Regions from separate parts of the Gordonia sp. NPDC003585 genome, predicted to be linked through region 2. Evidence: riboswitches for the same ligand, from Rfam matches in the RefSeq annotation. Region 2 holds a riboswitch; the other holds the start of a gene.
The links. A riboswitch is a leader RNA that binds a small molecule or an ion and turns the genes downstream of it on or off. The one in region 2 is predicted to bind thiamine pyrophosphate.

Region 1 (8,734 bases), on a different contig from region 2:
CTCGGGGTGGTGGCCGGCACGGCCGACGACGTCGTGGTGATGTACGCGGGCAGGCCGGTCGAACGCGCCGACGTCGACACGCTCTACCAAGAGCCGCGGATGCCCTACACGATCGGGCTTCTCGGCGCGGTGCCCCGCGTGGACCGCCGCGTCGAGATGCTGACCCCCATCCCCGGTACGCCGCCTGTGCTGATCGACCCGCTCGACGAGTGCATGTTCGCGCCGCGGTGCCCGATCGCCATCGACGATTGCCGGAGCAGCGAGCCGCCGCTGCGGGAGATGTCCGCACACGGCCACGACGCGGCGTGTGTGCGCTCGGGTGAGATCACCGGGGCCGGCACCGTTTCCGGCGAGCCGGTGTTTCCCGTATCAGACGTGTCGTCGTCGGAATCCGCAGTGCCACGTGAGGATCGACCCGTGGTGCTCGACGTCGTCGGGATGCGGAAGTTCTTCCCGCTCACCAGTGGTCTCCTCAAGCGTCGGATCGGCACGGTGCGCGCGGTCAAGGGCGTGAGCTTCGACATCCGCGCCGGCGAGTGCATGGCCATCGTCGGCGAGTCTGGCAGCGGGAAGTCGACGACGCTCCTTGAAGTGATGGACTTCGCGCAGCCTGCCGGCGTGGTGCGAATCGGTGGGGTGGATCCGGCGTCGGTCCGCAAGCGGGCGGCGCGCTCGCTTCGCCAAGACGTCTCGATCGTGTTCCAGGACCCCTCCGAGGCTCTCGATCCGCGTTTCACCGCCTACGACATCGTCGCCGAACCATTACGCGCACTCGGCACTTCACGTTCCGACACCGAGGCCAAAGTGGCCGGACTGTTACGACGAGTGGGCTTGGACCCGGTACATTCGGATCGCTTCCCGGCCGCGTTCTCGGGTGGCCAGCGTCAACGACTCGCCATCGCGCGTGCGCTGGCGACCGATCCGTCACTCATCATTCTCGACGAGCCGTTGTCGGCGCTCGACGTCTCGGTGCAGGCCGACATCGTCAACCTGATCCGGCAATTGCAGTCCGACGGTGATGTTGCCTATCTCGTTGTCGCACACGATCTGTCGGTGGTACGGCACTTGGCCGACCGGGTCGCGGTGATGTACTTGGGCGAGTTCGTGGAGGTCGGCGACACCGATCGTGTCTTCGACAACCCGGCCCACCCCTACACGCGCGCGTTGCTGTCGGCGGTGCCGATCCCCGACCCGGCCGCCGAACGCGCCCGCACGCCGATCGTGCTGAGCGGCGAGCAGCCGAGCCCCACCGCCGAGATCGTGGGCTGCAGTTTCACCGGGCGATGCCCGCTGTATGCAACACTCGACGACGAGCGCCAAACCCGGTGCCGGAGCCATCACCCGGAGCTGCGCGTCATCGGTGACGCCGACGACCACGCAGCGTCCTGTCATTTCATGGAGGTCAGCGTATGAGGGGTTCGGGCAAGAGCGGCTTGGGTAAGACACGGCTGTTGGTCCTGCTGGCCGCGGCGTGCATGGGTGTGGCACTGGTGTCGGCATGCGGGAGTGACTCCGACACCGGCGCTCCCATCTCGGTGACCGGCGCCCAGATCAACGAACAACCGCGCGACAACCTCCGCGAGGGTGGATCGCTCACTACTGCGCTTGTGGAGGTCTCACCGCAGTGGAACACCTTCCAAGCCGACGGCACGGCCTACACGCAGTTGTTGTGGCGTTGGTACAACCCGAACCTGGCGTATTTCTCACCCGACGGCGAGTATCGACCCAACACCGACTTCGTGACGAAGGTGGACAAGACCCTGGTCGACGGCAACACCGTGGTGACCTACACGCTGAACCCCAAGGCGTCCTACAACGACGGCACGCCCTTCGATTACCGCTCCTTCGTGACGACCTGGCAGGCCAACTCCGGTAGAGATGCCCGCTACGTCACGAGTTCGACCGACGGATACGACAAGATCGACTCGGTGACCCGGGGAGTCGACGATCGCCAGGTTGTCGTCCGCTTCAAGGGTGTCTACGCCTGGCCCGACGGGCTGTTCAACAATGTTCTGCACCCAAAGGTCGCAAATCCGGACTTCTACAACAAGGCCTATCTCCAGCAACCCCATCCCGAACTCGGCGCCGGGCCGTACACGATCGCGTCCTACGACCGCAATCAGGGCACCGTCGTGTTTCAACGGAATCCCAAGTGGTGGGGCAATCCCGGGAAGCTCGATCAGCGGGTGTTCCGGCAGATGGAGTCCCAGGCCTCGATCAATGCTTTCCGCAACGGGGAGATCGACGCCACCGGAGTGGGCACCAAAGATCGTTTGGCGCAGGTGAAATCGATGAGTGGCATCGACATTCGGACGTCGGCCACGCCGGCTCAATCCCTGATGGTGATCAACACCGATTCGCCGATCCTCGCCGATGTCCGAGTTCGTGAGGCGATCATGCGCGGCACCGACCGGGCGACGCTGGCGAAGATCGAGTTCAACGGGCTCAATTACTCGGAGCCACTCCCCGGCTCGTTGTTGCTCTACTCTTTCGAGAAAGGCTATGAGGACAACCTTTCCGGCGTAGTCGACTTCAATGCCGACCAGGCCAAACAGCTTCTCGACCGGGCGGGTTGGACGGTCGGGGGCGACGGCACCCGGACCAAGGACGGTCAGCGGCTGACGCTGACCTTGCCGACGCTCGGCGACGATCCCACCGGGCAGGCCCAAGTGCGGGCCTTGCAAGCGATGTACAAGACCATCGGCGTCGACCTCAACGTGATCCAGCGTCCGTCGTCGGACTTCTCGAAGGTCGTCACCAACAAGGAATTCGACATCTTCCTGATGGGCTTCCAGTCCAGTGATCCGTTCGGAATGGCGTACTTCTGCCAGATCTGGTGCGAGAAGTCATCCTTCAACAAGAGTGGTGCCGGTTCGCCGCAGTTGGACGCCGAGATCGCACGGGTCGGGCAGATCGCCGATCCGGCAGAACAGATCGCGGCGGGAAACAAGGTGGAGCGCACCGCCTTCGCGCAGTACGCGATGCTTCCGTTCACCAACGGGCCCACCATGGTGGCCGTGAAGCAGGGACTCGCGAACTACGGTGCGGGGCAGTTCTTCGTCGGCCCGGTCGAGGACATCGGCTGGCAGAAGTAGGAGGGCGGCCTCACCGGTGCTCGAGCACGTTGACGACGTTTCCGGCCGGATCACGGAAGAAGAATCGGCGAACGCCCCACTCCTCGTCGCACAACGCGTGGACGATCTCGAGCCCGGCGGCCTCGGCGGCCGCGTGTGCGGCGTCGACGTCCTCGACCTGGAGGGAGGCGACCGGATTGCACGACGCGGTCGCATCTTCGGTCATCAGACTGAACTGGGCGACGTCACCGGAGCCGAGCGTGACGATCCAGCCATGGTCCATCAGCACCTCGAGGCCGAGGGTCTGCCGGTAGGCGGTGGTGGCGGCCGCGATATCGTCGACGGTCAGAATGGGTACTGCGCGTGACAGCTTCATTCGGCCACCGTAATCGGTGACGGTGGCCGTTACGGCCGGCTCACGCGCCACAGAGGGTTGACGGGACCGTGCCCGGCACCCAGCGGGTACGCCGCAGCGAGACCCTTCGATACCCAACTCTTGGCGAAGGCAACCGCGTCGGGTACCGAATACCCGTGTGCGAGTGCGGCTGTGATGGCCGCGGCGAGGGTGTCGCCGGCGCCGTGGTCGTGGGGGGTGTCGATGCGCACGTGGTCGAACTCGTGGAACTCGGTGCCGTCGTAGAGCAGATCGGTGCTGCGGTCGGAACTCCGCAGATGTCCGCCCTTCACCAATGCCCACTGCGCACCCAGGCCGTGCAGAACCCGGGCCGCATCGCGTTGGGTGGCATCGTCGACGACGTCGATTCCGGTGATGAGCCGCACCTCGTCGAGGTTGGGCGTCACCACGGTGGCCAGCGGAATCAGCGTGTCACGCAACGTGTCCAAGGCCTCGGTGGCGAGAAGCGGGTCGCCGTGCATCGAAGCGCATACCGGGTCGACGACGAGCGGTACGTCGGAGCCGCGGCCCAGACCGGACTCTCGGCACTGCGCCGCTACCGCGTCGATGATCGGGGCCGACGCCAGCATGCCGGTCTTGGCCGCACCAATGCCGATGTCGTCGATCACGCAACGCATCTGGGCGGCCACCACGTCAGGAGTGATCTCCTGGAAACCGCTGACACCCAGCGAGTTCTGCACCGTGACCGCGGTGACCGCAACACAGGCATGAAGACCGAGTAGTGCAAAGGTGCGCAAGTCGGCCTGGATGCCCGCGCCGCCACCGGAGTCCGACCCGGCGATGGTCATCACCCGGATCGGGGTGGAACCCGTTGCGGCGGTGGGTAACAGCGGGACGTCCGTCATGTGGTGGTGGCCTCCAGGGGTAGATAGACGCGGTTGCCGGCCTCGACGAACTCCGCCGACTTGGCCGCCATCTCCTGCGCGATCTTGCGGTCGATGTCCTCGGCGGTGACGAGATTGTTCTCCTCGGCATAGGCGCGCACGTCGGCGGAGATGCGCATCGAGCAGAACTTGGGGCCGCACATGGAACAGAAGTGGGCGGTCTTGGCCGGTTCGGCGGGCAGTGTCTCGTCGTGGTACTCGCGGGCGGTGTCCGGGTCGAGGGCCAGGTTGAACTGGTCGGTCCAGCGGAACTCGAAGCGCGCCTTGGACAGTGCGTCGTCGCGGGACTGTGCACCCGGCAGTCCCTTGGCGAGGTCGGCAGAGTGCGCGGCGATCTTGTAGGTGATCACACCGACCTTCACGTCGTCGCGGTTGGGCAGCCCGAGGTGTTCTTTCGGCGTGACGTAGCAGAGCATGGCGGTGCCCGCCTGGGCGATCATCGCGGCGCCGATCGCCGAGGTGATGTGGTCGTAGGCTGGTGCGATGTCGGTCGCGAGCGGGCCGAGGGTGTAGAACGGCGCCTCCTCGCAGAGCTCTTCCTCGAGCCGCACGTTCTCGGCGATCTTGTGCATCGGGACGTGGCCCGGACCTTCGATCATCACCTGCACGCCATGGGATTTCGCGATCTTCGTGAGCTCGCCGAGCGTTCGGAGTTCGGCGAACTGCGCCTCGTCGTTGGCATCGGCGATCGAACCCGGACGCAGGCCGTCGCCGAGCGAGAAGGTGATGTCGTAGCGCGCGAAGATCTTGCACAGCTCGTCAAAGTGCGTGTACAGGAACGACTCCTGATGATGGGCAAGGCACCACGCGGCCATGATCGACCCGCCTCGGGAGACGATGCCGGTGACCCGTCGGGCCGTCAGCGGGACGTATCGGAGCAGCACCCCGGCATGCACCGTCATGTAGTCGACGCCCTGCTCGGCCTGCTCGATCACCGTGTCGCGGTAGATCTCCCACGTCAGTTTGGTGGGATCGCCGTTCACCTTCTCCAAAGCCTGATAGATCGGCACCGTGCCCACCGGGACGGGCGAGTTGCGCAGGATCCATTCGCGCGTCATGTGGATGTCCTTGCCGGTGGACAGATCCATGATGGTGTCGGCCCCCCAGCGCGTGGCCCACACCATTTTCTCCACTTCCTCGGCGATGGAACTGGTGACCGCGGAGTTGCCGATGTTGGCGTTGACCTTCACCGCGAACGCCTTGCCGATGATCATCGGTTCCGATTCCGGGTGCCGATGATTCACCGGGATCACCGCACGGCCAATCGCGACCTCGCTGCGGACCAACTCGGCGTCGACGCCCTCGCGAGCGGCGATATAGCGCATCTCGTCGGTGATGATCCCCGCGCGTGCCCACGCGAGCTGGGTGGCGGCGCCGTCGATGGGGTCGGGTCGCTGCCACGCGTCGCGGATGGGCGGCAGGCCGGCTTGGACGTCGATGTGCGCCGTCGAATCGGTGTACGGCCCGGAGGTGTCGTAGACGTCGAGGTGTTCGCCGTTCGTCAGGTGGATGCGCCGATGCGGAACACGCAGATGGTCGAGTGTGCGGTAGTGCTTGGTGCTGCCCTCGATCGGGCCGGTGGTCAGCAGGTCGGCGTCGACGGTGATGTCGGTGCGCGAACCGGATGTGGGTATACGAGTGCCCATGAGATGTCTCCCTACGCCGGCATTACCCGGACAGGTTCAGGCGGTCGGCGACCGCCCGTCGCCATCTCAGCCCTCGGTGTCGTGAGAGCCCCCGCGATGTTGAGTTGTGGCTGTGAGTCAACCCCAGCGATGCGAACGCATCGCCCGACACTCTACGCCCTATCCGACCGGACAGGATTGTTTGCTGTGCCCCCGTAGCCATGGCATGGCTACGGTCCCGTAAGGTACTGTGTGACCCGAATCACAGTAGTGACGTGAGGCGCCTGGCTGGGGAATCAGGCGCACGCGCCGTGGTCCACGCGTAGTCGTCTGAGCATTTCCGGGAGGGAATCCGTTGAACAGGAAACATCGGCAACCGCCGCCGCAGTCCGCGCAGGCGATTCTCCAGCAGATCTCACAGGTCGTGCACAATCCCGAACGGGATCGATTCGAGTTGTGGGTGGCCGGCGACCTTGTCGGCGTGCTCGGCTATTCGACCGAGACGACCGACGGTCAGACGACGGTCACGGTGCTGCACACCGTCCTCTACGACGAGTATTCCGGTCATGGTCTCGGGACCCGGCTGACGCGGTGCGTCATCGGATACGTCCGCGACCAGAACGCGCGGTTGCGGCCGGTGTGTTCGTTCACCAAGCACTACGTCGACGCCCATCCGGGGATCGTCGCGCTTGCGCCGGCCTGATCCGACGAGTGCAGCAGTCGGTCTCCTGACCAGGGCAAATCCGTCAGCGTCGTACCCGAAAAATCTAGGGGAAGAACTTCTTCCCCGGGGTTCATGGTCGTCCGCGAGAATTCTCTGGGGGAGGACTCCAAGGGTAGGGGAAGAAGATTCCTCCCCTACTTTTGTGGCGGCGGATCGGGGTCGACGGTGGCCACCGAAGTCGAATGCAAGTTAGGGTAGGCTAATTTCGAAACTGCTGTCGACGGGAGGCTGATGATGACAGAGGTGTCCACCAAGGGGCGTGGCTGGCAAGGTGCCGTGCTCAAACTGCTGCGTGCCGACGACTTCGCGTTCACCGTGACCAGCACGGAAACCGTCACCGATCACTACGTGCGCCTCGGATTCACCGGTGGCGGATTGCTGACGGAGGTCAAGCAACACCCGACGATGTGGGTGCGAATGTGGTTCGAGGACAACGGCAAGTTGCATCAGCGTGGCTACACGCTGGTCGACCCCGATCCGGCGTCGGACACTTTTCACATCGAGTTCGCCATCCACGACGGCGCGTCGGCACGCTGGGCGCAGCAGGCACAACCCGGCGACACGATCAATGCGACGGTGATGGGGTCGAAGTTCGAGATGCCCGACCCGCCCGCGAAGGGATTCCTGATCGCGGGCGACACGGCGTCGATGGCCGCGATCAACTCGATTCTCGACGCGATCTCGGCGTCGTCGGCGCCGGAAACGCCGGCCACCATCTGGTTTGAATACCAGCATGAGTCCGACAAAGATTTGCCGCTGCGATCGCGCGCTCAGGACACCGTGCACTGGATCGCCCGCGAGCGTTCTGGGGCAGCCCTGGTCGAGACGGTGAAGGCGGCCGCCTTTGACGCGAGTGGCCATTTCGGTTGGGTCGCACTCGATTCGGCGAGTACACGGGCTGTGACTGCAGCCTTCAAGAACGATTTCAACTTGGGTAAGAAGGCCGTCAAGGGTATGGCCTACTGGATCGAGGGGAAGTCCTTCGGCTGAGCCGGAAGGGATCTGCGCTCGCAGCTGCAACACACAAGGGCGGGACCGCAATTGCGGCCCCGCCCTTGAGTGTTGAAGTTCAGCTCTGCTTCGCCGTCGCGGCCAGGGCCGGGTTCAGGCGGTCGAGGACCCACGGGATCGACAGGACGCTCGGCGTGTTGAGCGCGTTGATCTCGTCGGAGGTGAGCGCCGGCGCGGCGCCGGCCTTCACTCCAGCGAGGTTCGAATAGCCTGGCAGACTGCGGAACTGCTGGTCGAGCTGTGGTGTCGCACCGGTTGCCAGCACCAGGTTCGCGTCGAGGACGGGTACGTTCTCGAGCCCGATGGTGAACCGAGGTGCGTTGCCCTGGCGAGCGCGCTCGGCCGCCACCGTCGGCGAAACCTTCAGTCCGATGCTGGTAAAGATCTGTCCCGCACCGTCATTGGGGTCGCCGAGAACCGAGATCTGTGTCGGCGTGTACATGAACGAAAGCGAGTACGTCTTGTCGGCCAGCCCCGGGTTGGCCGTCTTGACCGACGAGTACTTCTCGTTGACTCCGTTGATGAGCTCGGTGGCCTTCTCCGGTTCCCGCAGCGCGGTGCCGAGCACGGTCACGAGCTTGTCCCACGGGTCCACCGACGAGGCACTGACCGCGCCGATGGTCGGCGCCAACGCCGCCAACTGGTCGCGCAGCGCGGCCGGGGCGTACGACGGGACCAGGATCAGATCGGGGTTGAGCTTGGCGATCTGGGTGATCTGCGCGCTCGGGTCGGTCGGCGAGGTGATCGCCGTCGACGAGTTCAGCTTGTCGCCGGTCCAGGGCGCCTTCTGCGCCGGACCGGTCTGCCCGGTCAGATAGCCGACCGGCGTCACGCCGAAGGCGAGTACGGTGTCGATCCATTGCGTGCCGACGGCCACGATCCGTTGCGGCACAGCGGGAATCACCACCGGCTTCTGACCCGGCAGGTCGGCGATGGTGACCGGCGAGACGCTGGCCGGCGTGTCGTTCTCCTCCGGCGCACTGCATCCCGCGAACAGTCCG
Region 2 (8,734 bases):
GTGCTTGTTCCACCGAGAGTAGTTCGGCACCTTCATGATCCGAGGTGATCTGCTTGAGCGTCCGTCCGCCGATGTACTCCATGACGATGTAGCCGTAGCGCTCGCCCTGTTCGCCGATGTGCTCGACGAAGTTGTAGATCTTCACGATGCCGGGATGATTCACCGACGCCAGGAACTGGCGCTCGGCGACGGCGACCCGCTGTGCCTCCGAATCCGAGGAATTCAGCAGGCCTTTGAGGACCACCGGCCGATCCGACACGTTTCGGTCGATCGCGAGGTAGATCCATCCCAGTCCGCCGTGCGCGATGGCGCCGGTGATCTCGTACTGGCCGGCGACCACGGTGCCCGGTGCGAGCCCGGGGACAAACGAGTAGCGCGCACCGCAATGCGGGCATGTGCCCGAGACCTCGCCCTTCCCCGGACCGGAGGTGCGCCCCACCGGTTTTCCGCAACGCCAGCACACGCGTTTGGATTCGACGATGACCGGATGGTCGAGGACGGCGTCCTCAGGCTCGATGTCGACGATTTTCGGCATCTCGACCAGCCCGCTGCCGAGCCGCCGTTCGTGGACCGCTGCGCGACGGCTGGGTACGAGGCGTCGGGTCTGGCGCCCCGATCCGACCGGCGCGTCGTGGGCCACCGGCGGCCGAGTCGCGAAGACCCGATCGGTCTGGGCGTCGACACCCGGCAATTCGGTTGCCTGCGTTGGTGCATCGCCCTGTGGATCGGTGTCGGCGTCCTCGTTTCCGATCGTCTGGTAGTCGTCGCCATCGGCAGGACCACCGTCATCGTCATCGTCGTCGCCCATCAGGTCGGCGAGACTGACCTGCTGTGTGCCGACGTGTTCGTCTTCTGGCGTCTCGTCGTCGAGCAGCGCGTCGAGCGACACACGTTGGGTGCCGATGTGCTCGGACTCGTCGGCGTCACTTGCCTGCGTCGGCGAATCCCCGTGCGGTTCAGGATCGGTCGTCATCGCATCAGTCCCGATAGGTCACGAGTGGGGGACCATAACCGCCGCTGTCCCCGAGGACCGTGAGCCACTGGTTGTACATGCGCCACCACGTTCCGTCCGCGCGAATGCGCTCGAGGACACCGTTGACGAAGCGCACCAGATCGTCCTTGCCGTGCGGGATTCCGACTCCGTAGTATTCCTCGCCGAGACTGGGGCCGACGACCTGAACCCACGGGTCCTGCGCGGCAAGGCCGGCCAGGATCGCATCGTCGGTGGTCACCGCGTCCACCTGGCCCTGCTGCAGCAACACCAGGCAATCCGCCCAGGTCGTGGTGCTGATCAGATGTGCGCGCGGCTGGATCGACTGGATTCGTCCGATCGACGTCGCACCGCGTGCCGAACACACCCGCTTGCCCGCCAGTTTCTCCGGACCGGTGATGCCGGATTCTTTCAGTGCCAGAATGCGTTGCGAGGCAACATAGTACGGCGAGGAGAAGCTGACCTCACGAAGGCGCTCGCAGGTGATGCTCATCGTCTTGACCACGACGTCGACCGCCCCGGTCTTGAGGGCCTCGATGCGTTCGGCCGAACTGAGCACCCGGAACTCCACGCGCCCCGGATCGTTGAAGATCGCGCGCGTGATCTCGCGGGCGAGGTCGACGTCGAATCCCTTGATGTCACCCGACATCGGATCTCGGAAGCTGAACAGGTTGGACCCGATGTCGAGCCCGACGATGAGCCGTCCATGCGCGACGATCTCGCCCATCGACGATCTCGGCGGCATCCGGCCGGGCGCCGGCATCCGGGCCGGTGGCCGCAGACTCTCGGTGGCGTTGCAGGATTCGGCATTCGGCGGCGGTTCGAGGGGGACGTTGGTCTGCACTCCCGCGGGCATGGGGGTGATCGCGGTGGCGGTCGGGGGTGGGGCGTCGGGTGCGGGGAAGGTGACGCACCCGGTGAGGATCAGCGCGGCGGCGGTGAGGATGCCGAAGACCGTGCTGCGGCGCCGAATCGTATTCGTGTTCATCGGTACTCCCTGATGCGCGGTATCAGGCCGAGAATGACTGCGGCGGCCGCGAAGATGGTGAGCATCAAGATGCCGGTGCCGGTGAAACCGAGGACCCGCTGGGCGGTGTTGATGTCGTCACGGAAGGAGGTTCGCGCCGATGTGATGGCGTCGACCAAGGCCTTGTCGACCGCGCTGTAGCTGGTCGCCGAACTGTTCTCGTCGTCGCCGACGGTCATCGTGCGTGCGCGTCCGAAGGCGCCGGATTCGATGTACCCGCGCACTACGGCGTCGGTGGCCTTCCAGCGCTCCACCGCGGACGCGACAGCGTCGAGTTGCTCGGTACTCACCGAACGTCGCACGTCCTCGTTGTCGCGCAGGCGTGCGACGGTGGCGGAGATGCCTTCGGTCGACTGGGCGAAGGAGCGTTCGAGCCCACCCTGATCACCGCGCCGCACCAGTGCCAGGGTTTCCGCCGACCGCGCCTGCTGGGTCAGGATGCGCGCGGCGGTGAGTTCGCGGAGGGGGTCGGCCCCGCCGGTGCGGGCGTCGCTGGTCGCGGCCACCGACATGAGCCCCGACGCCAAGAGCCACACCGTGCCGGTGGTGATCGCCAAGATCGCCGCGACCACGCCGAGATTGAAGCGGCGCCGGGTACGTCTGGCCAGGTAGCGGGAGGTGAGGATCAGGGCCAGGAGCACGGCCAACAGCGCCGCGTAGACGGTCCAGGGCGGACGACTCAGGCTTCGCTGGGGGTCGGCGATCGCCAGCGATCGCTGTTCGTAGAGGCGCTGCGCGGCCGGCAGGATCTGGTCCTGCATCATCGACGACGCCTGGCCGAGGTAATCGGAGCCGACCGGGTTGCCCTGCCGGTTGTTGGTCCGCGCCGTCTCGACCAGTCCGCTGTACACCGGGATGGAGACCGCGAGGGTGTTGAGATCGGCGGCGACCGCTTTGTCGTCTCGATCGGGTGTGCCGTCCGCGCCGGGCTCACCTGAGCTGCCGGTCGCGAGGATCAGCGACGACGAAGCCGTGGCGAGCGCATTGGCGTAGCGAGTACGGAGTTCGGGGGTCTCCAGCCCGCCGGAGATGAACGCGGCGTTGGCCGACGCATCGGCGACCGACAGCGATGAGTACAACACTTGACTCGCTTCGGCCAGGGGCTCGGCCCGGTCGATCATGCGCTGCAGGGTTTGGGTGCGGTTCTCCAGCACGGTCGATGCGTACAACCCGGTGCTGACCGACGCCGCGGCGAGCACGATCAGGATGGTGACGAGCTTGCCGGGTGTCGTCACCGCATAGTGGCGCAGGGTGGCGAAGGGGGATTGGGCGCGCTCGCGAGCTGCGGCGACGAGTTCGCGGCGGTCGGCGAGTACCTGCCGGATCGGGGGCGACGACTGTCCGGGCCGCACCGTCCTTCCGGCGCGGGTGAGTACGGTCCGCATCGGGGACGCGTCGCCGGTCACCTCAAGATCCCTTCTCAGTCCTGTATGTGTTTCAGCCTAGGCCATGTCGGGGGTACCCGACCGGGTTCGACACTGCCCGAGATCGAGGTCCGATATGTCGGACCGAATGACCCTGGCGAGGGTTGTCTGACTCACATACGGTGGAGATGCCCGGTTGCATCACGACAACCGGTATGCGAGGAGGCGGAGTGCGCGGGGACGGCGACGGTTGGGTGATCGATCCGGACGGCTCACGGTATTGGGGTGTCCACGGCGCGGCGGGACTCCTGCTCCGGGCGCCACTCGACGGCGGTGCGACCGGAATACTGCTGCAACATCGAGCGGTCTGGTCTCATCAGGGCGGCACCTGGGGTCTCCCCGGAGGTGCGCGGGACTCCCACGAGAGCGCCATCGACACCGCCGTGCGCGAAGCCGACGAAGAGGCAGGGGTCCGCGCCGACCAGCTCACGGTTGTCGCGGCGCTGGTCACCCACCAATCGCCGAGCGGGTGGACCTACACCACCGTCATCGCCGATACGTCCGAACCGGTCCGCACGGTCGCCAACGGCGAATCGGCGGAACTGCGTTGGGTGGGCGAACATGACGTCGACACACTGCCACTACACCCGGGATTCGGTCAGGCTTGGCCCGGCCTCCGCGAGCGCATCGCCCGTCTCGACCTGCAGGCCTGATTCGAAGAATTTGGCGACCAATCCCGTTGACCTGCGGAAATGAGCCAGCGTCGTGCCCGCAAAATCTAGGGGACGAGTTTCTTCCCCGGGGTTTGTAGTCGTCCGCGAGAAATTTCTCGGGGAAGACACCAAGGGCCGGGGAAGAAACTTCTTCCCCTACTTTTGTGGGCGCACGTGCCTGGCGTCGCGTTCGGCGGGTAGGCGGCCCGCCCAGACTCACTCGCTCCCGGCGAGCAGCCGGTTCGCACCCGCGACAAGCGCGTTGACGTTGGCCTCGTCGCACGTCGTGCCGTCACCGAGCGCCCACACCTGCCGGTCGTCCCTTTCGCACAGCAGGAATGCCGTGATCTGGCCGTCGCTGACGCGCTGGTGGGATTTGACGATGGAGATGGGTGCGCCGATCTCGTGCAGCATCGACGTCATCGCGCCGACCGGACCGCTGGCAACGGCGGACAGCGACATGATCCGGTCCTCGAGCGCGAAGGTCGCGCGGCACTCGACGAGGTCGTGGTGGGTGGGCTCCATGGACCATGACCCGAGTCGGATGCTTCCGCCGGGGGAGTAGTGATCGATGAATTCTGGAAAGGTCATGCCGGATGCCTCCTCGCGCATACCCCGGGGCAGTGGTGAGCCGTACCGGCGGGCGAACGGGTCGCCCATGGGCCGACCGGCGTGCTCATCGCACGAACAGGATCGTTGAGAAAGATGAAGGCTGTGCATCGCGTGTACCGATTTCGGTCGAAGTGAAGATGACCGACGTGCGCACGCATAGACCCCGCAGCGGGGGGTCGGTCAGATTCAGACCCCGCTGCGGCGGGTTACGAGCGCGTTCGCGATGTACAGCATGATGGCGACCACCTTAGACCCGCCGTTCGCCGGGCGGCAAATGACTATTCGCCGCGTCGGGAATCTGTACCTGCCGGCGCGACGAAATGCACTGTGCACTTGGTCGGGCCGCCACGTACAGATTCCCTCCAGGCCGGAGGGCAGCTGGTCAGCCTCGGACCAGCGCTCGCGCCGCCGATTCCGGATCGTCCGCCGCAGTGATGGCACGCACGACGACGATCCGCTCCGCCCCGGCTGCCCGCACTTCGGGGAGCCGGGCGAGGTCGATGCCGCCGATCGCGAACCACGGCTTTACCGAGTTCGTCGCGGCGACCGAGGTCACCAGATCCAGCCCGGCCGCCGGCCGTCCCGGCTTGGTGGGCGTCGTCCAGCACGGGCCGACGCAGAAGTAGTCGACGTCGTCGTCGGCCGCGGCGCCTGCGGCCTGGTCGACATCATGCGTCGACAGCCCGATGACCACGTCGGGCCCGACGATCTGCCGGGCGGCAGCAGGCGCGAGATCACCCTGGCCCACATGCAGGACGTCGGCCTGAGCCAGGGCCGCGATGTCGGCGCGATCGTTGACGGCCAGCAGCGCTCCGCGAGCACGGACCACCCGACGCAGCTCCGCGAGGATCGCGAGTTCTTCACGCGCCTCCAGCGTCCCGAATCGCTCCTCGCCGACCGATCCCTTGTCGCGCAACTGGACGATGTCGACGCCACCGTCGATGGCCTTCGAGACGAAATCGAGCAGATCGCCGCGCTCTCGCCGTGCGTCGGTGCACAGGTAGAGCGTCGCCGTGTCGAGTCGCTGTCGGGGCGAGGTGGTCATCGGGTAGACGCTACCTCGCGGCGGTCAGGGCTCGTCGACGCCGCTTTGGCGGACCGGGCTGCACTCAACCAAGACCGACCGGCCGCGTAGGCTCATGATCGGAGTACATCACGGGAGCCCGGCCGGGCTGAGAGTGCGGAGAAGCCGCAGACCGTCTGACCTGATCCGGGTAATGCCGGCGAAGGAAGGTGATTGCACGTGCAGAGTGTTGCCGTTGTGGGCGGCGGCGTCATCGGGCTGTCCATTGCGCTTGCGGCGTCCGACGCCGGTTGGCGTGTGCGGGTCGTCGACGCGGGAGTCGCCGACCGTGCCTCACATGTGGCCGGCGGCATGCTCGGATCGTTGGGCGAGGGCATTCCGGGCGAAGAGACGCTGCTCGCGATGTCCGTCGAATCGGTTCGACGCTGGCCCGCCCTCATCGACCGGCTCGGCGACCCGAACGTCGTGACCGCCACCGATTCGCTGTTCGTCGCCGGTACCGCAGCCGACCTGCACCGTCTCGACCATCTCGCCCGGTTCGTGTGGTCTCAGCAGACCGACGCTCGCACGGTGCTCACCTCGATCACCGGCCGCGACATCCGCGCACTCGAGACGGCGCTGAGTACCCGGCTCGTGGGCGGCTACCGCGCCGAAGGCGAATGGGCACTGGACAATCGGCGGCTCCTGACAGCGCTGCGGGACACGGCCCGCGCGTCGGGCGTCGTGTTCGACGACACGCGAATCGGTTCGCGAGACGCGCTCGACGACGACCAGGTGGTCCTCGCCGCCGGATTGGGCACCAACGCACTATGGCCGCAGGCGCAACTCCAGGCCGCCAAGGGTGAGGTGCTCAGGTTGCGGCGCACGCGGTCCTCGGTGCCACCGCCGCGCCACGTGATCCGCGCGGCGGTCGGCGGCCGCAATGTGTACCTGGTGCCTCGTGCCGATGGAATCGTCGTCGGCGCAACGCAATACGAAGCTCCTGTCGATGCCGGCGATATCCTTCCCGAGGCAGGCGGAGTGCTCGACCTGCTCGCCGACGCCACCGAGGTGATGCCGGGGCTGCGTACGTACGAACTCGTCGAGGCGGGCGCGGGCCTACGTCCATGCACGGCGGACGGACTGCCGATCATTCGGCGTCTCGACGAGCGGACCGTGGTCGCAACCGGCCACGGCCGCAACGGAATTGTGCTCGCACCACTCACGGCCGACGAGGTGGTGGGGCTGCTCGGTGATCCGCGGCGGGCACCCACACCGGCGGCAATGACTTCGGGAGGCGAGAGATGACGATCACGGTCAACGGCGAACCGACAGCGGTGGCCCCGGAAACGTCGGTGGCCGCGCTGCTGACGCATCTGGGCCTGCCCGACCGCGGGGTTGCGGTCGCCGTCGACGGCGCGGTCGTCCCGAAAGGCTCGTGGGCGCAATCCATTCCGGATGGTTCGGTGGTCGAGGTCGTGACGGCGGTGCAGGGTGGCTGACTGCACAGATCCGTTGCGGATCGCGGACCGCGAGTTCGGATCACGACTCATCACCGGTACCGGCGGCGCGACGAGCCTGGCGGTCCTCGAACGCGCACTGATCGCGTCGGGCACCGAACTCACCACCGTCGCGATCCGGCGGGTCGACGCCGCGTCGGGCACCGGAGTGCTCGACCTGCTCCGGCGCCTCGACATCGCACCCCTGCCCAACACGGCAGGCTGCCACACGACGGCCGAGGCGGTGCTGACCGCGCAACTGGCCCGCGAGGCCATGGAGACCGACTGGGTCAAGCTCGAGGTGGTCGCCGACGAACGCACCCTCATGCCCGATCCGATCGAACTGGTCGACGCCGCGTCGGCGCTGGTCCGGGACGGGTTCACCGTGCTGGCCTACTCCAACGACGACCCCGTCCTCGCTGCCCGGCTCGAAGACATCGGCGTCGCTGCTGTGATGCCCCTCGGCTCCCCGATCGGCACTGGCCTCGGCATCCTCAACCCGCACAACATCGAGATGATCGTCGCGCGGGTGCAGGTGCCGGTGATCCTCGACGCCGGGATCGGCACCGCAAGCGACGCGGCCCTCGCGATGGAACTCGGTTGCGACGGAGTGTTGCTGGCGTCGGCGGTCACCCGGGCCGACGACCCGGAACGGATGGCCGCCGCCATGCGCCACGCGGTTCTCGCGGGCCGGCTCGCGGCGCAGGCGGGACGGATCCCGCGTCGCTTCTGGGCGGAGGCGTCGTCGCCCGAGCGCGCGACCAGCAGTTGAGTGGGTCACGCTATGGTCGGGGTGTGCTCACAGTCCAGAAGCTCACCAAAGACTTCGGCGACAAGCGCGCCGTCGACAACCTCAGTTTCGAGGTGTCACCCGGGCACGTGACGGGCTTCCTCGGCCCCAACGGTGCCGGCAAGTCGACCACGATGCGCATGATGCTCGACCTCGACCGTCCCACCTCGGGTTCGGTCGCCATCGACGGTCAGCGCTACCAGGATCTCGAGGATCCGATCCGGCAGGTGGGGGCGCTGCTCGACGCCAAATGGGTCCATCCCAACCGGAGTGCGCGGTCGCATCTGCGCTGGCTGGCGGCGGCCAACCGGATTCCGGCGAGTCGGGTCGACGAGGTCATCGAGATGGTCGGTCTGACGTCGGTGGCCACCAAGCGCGCGGGTGGCTTCTCGCTCGGCATGTCGCAGCGGCTCGGCATCGCCGGCGCACTCCTCGGTGACCCGCACACGCTGATGTTCGACGAGCCGGTCAACGGCCTCGACCCCGAGGGCATCGTCTGGATTCGCGGATTCATGCGACAGCTCGCTTCGGAGGGGCGCACCGTTTTCGTCTCCAGCCACCTCCTTGCCGAGATGGCGCTCACCGCCGACCATCTCATTGTCATCGGCCGCGGGCGGCTCATCGCCGACTGCTCGGTCAGCGAATTCACCTCGCGTGCACAGACTTCGGTTCGGGTGCGCGGTCCGCAGCTGGAGGATCTGCACGTCGCGCTGGCCGCGGCAGGCCTGGCGCCGG

Region 1: it holds a riboswitch for thiamine pyrophosphate, as region 2 does, so the genes downstream of both, thiC (phosphomethylpyrimidine synthase ThiC) here and thiO (glycine oxidase ThiO) in region 2, are expected to answer to the same signal.

The regions. Positions count from the first base shown of each region.
Region 1 is NZ_JBEXMX010000003.1:35,782-44,515, reverse strand. It holds gene ABZW74_RS01235 (ABC transporter ATP-binding protein) at 1-1,413, shown strand, start outside; gene ABZW74_RS01230 (ABC transporter family substrate-binding protein) at 1,410-3,095, shown strand; gene ABZW74_RS01225 (VOC family protein) at 3,106-3,450, opposite strand; gene thiD (bifunctional hydroxymethylpyrimidine kinase/phosphomethylpyrimidine kinase) at 3,480-4,334, opposite strand; gene thiC (phosphomethylpyrimidine synthase ThiC) at 4,331-6,019, opposite strand; TPP riboswitch at 6,011-6,124, opposite strand; gene ABZW74_RS01210 (GNAT family N-acetyltransferase) at 6,354-6,701, shown strand; gene ABZW74_RS01205 (siderophore-interacting protein) at 6,957-7,712, shown strand; gene ABZW74_RS01200 (ABC transporter substrate-binding protein) at 7,792-8,734, opposite strand, start outside.
Region 2 is NZ_JBEXMX010000036.1:5,468-14,201, forward strand. It holds gene ABZW74_RS11895 (tetratricopeptide repeat protein) at 1-973, opposite strand, end outside; gene ABZW74_RS11900 (glutamate ABC transporter substrate-binding protein) at 978-1,979, opposite strand; gene ABZW74_RS11905 (hypothetical protein) at 1,976-3,424, opposite strand; gene ABZW74_RS11910 (NUDIX hydrolase) at 3,613-4,095, shown strand; gene ABZW74_RS11915 (hypothetical protein) at 4,312-4,686, opposite strand; gene thiE (thiamine phosphate synthase) at 5,090-5,752, opposite strand; TPP riboswitch at 5,853-5,956, shown strand; gene thiO (glycine oxidase ThiO) at 5,951-7,018, shown strand; gene thiS (sulfur carrier protein ThiS) at 7,015-7,212, shown strand; gene ABZW74_RS11935 (thiazole synthase) at 7,205-7,981, shown strand; gene ABZW74_RS11940 (ABC transporter ATP-binding protein) at 8,005-8,734, shown strand, end outside.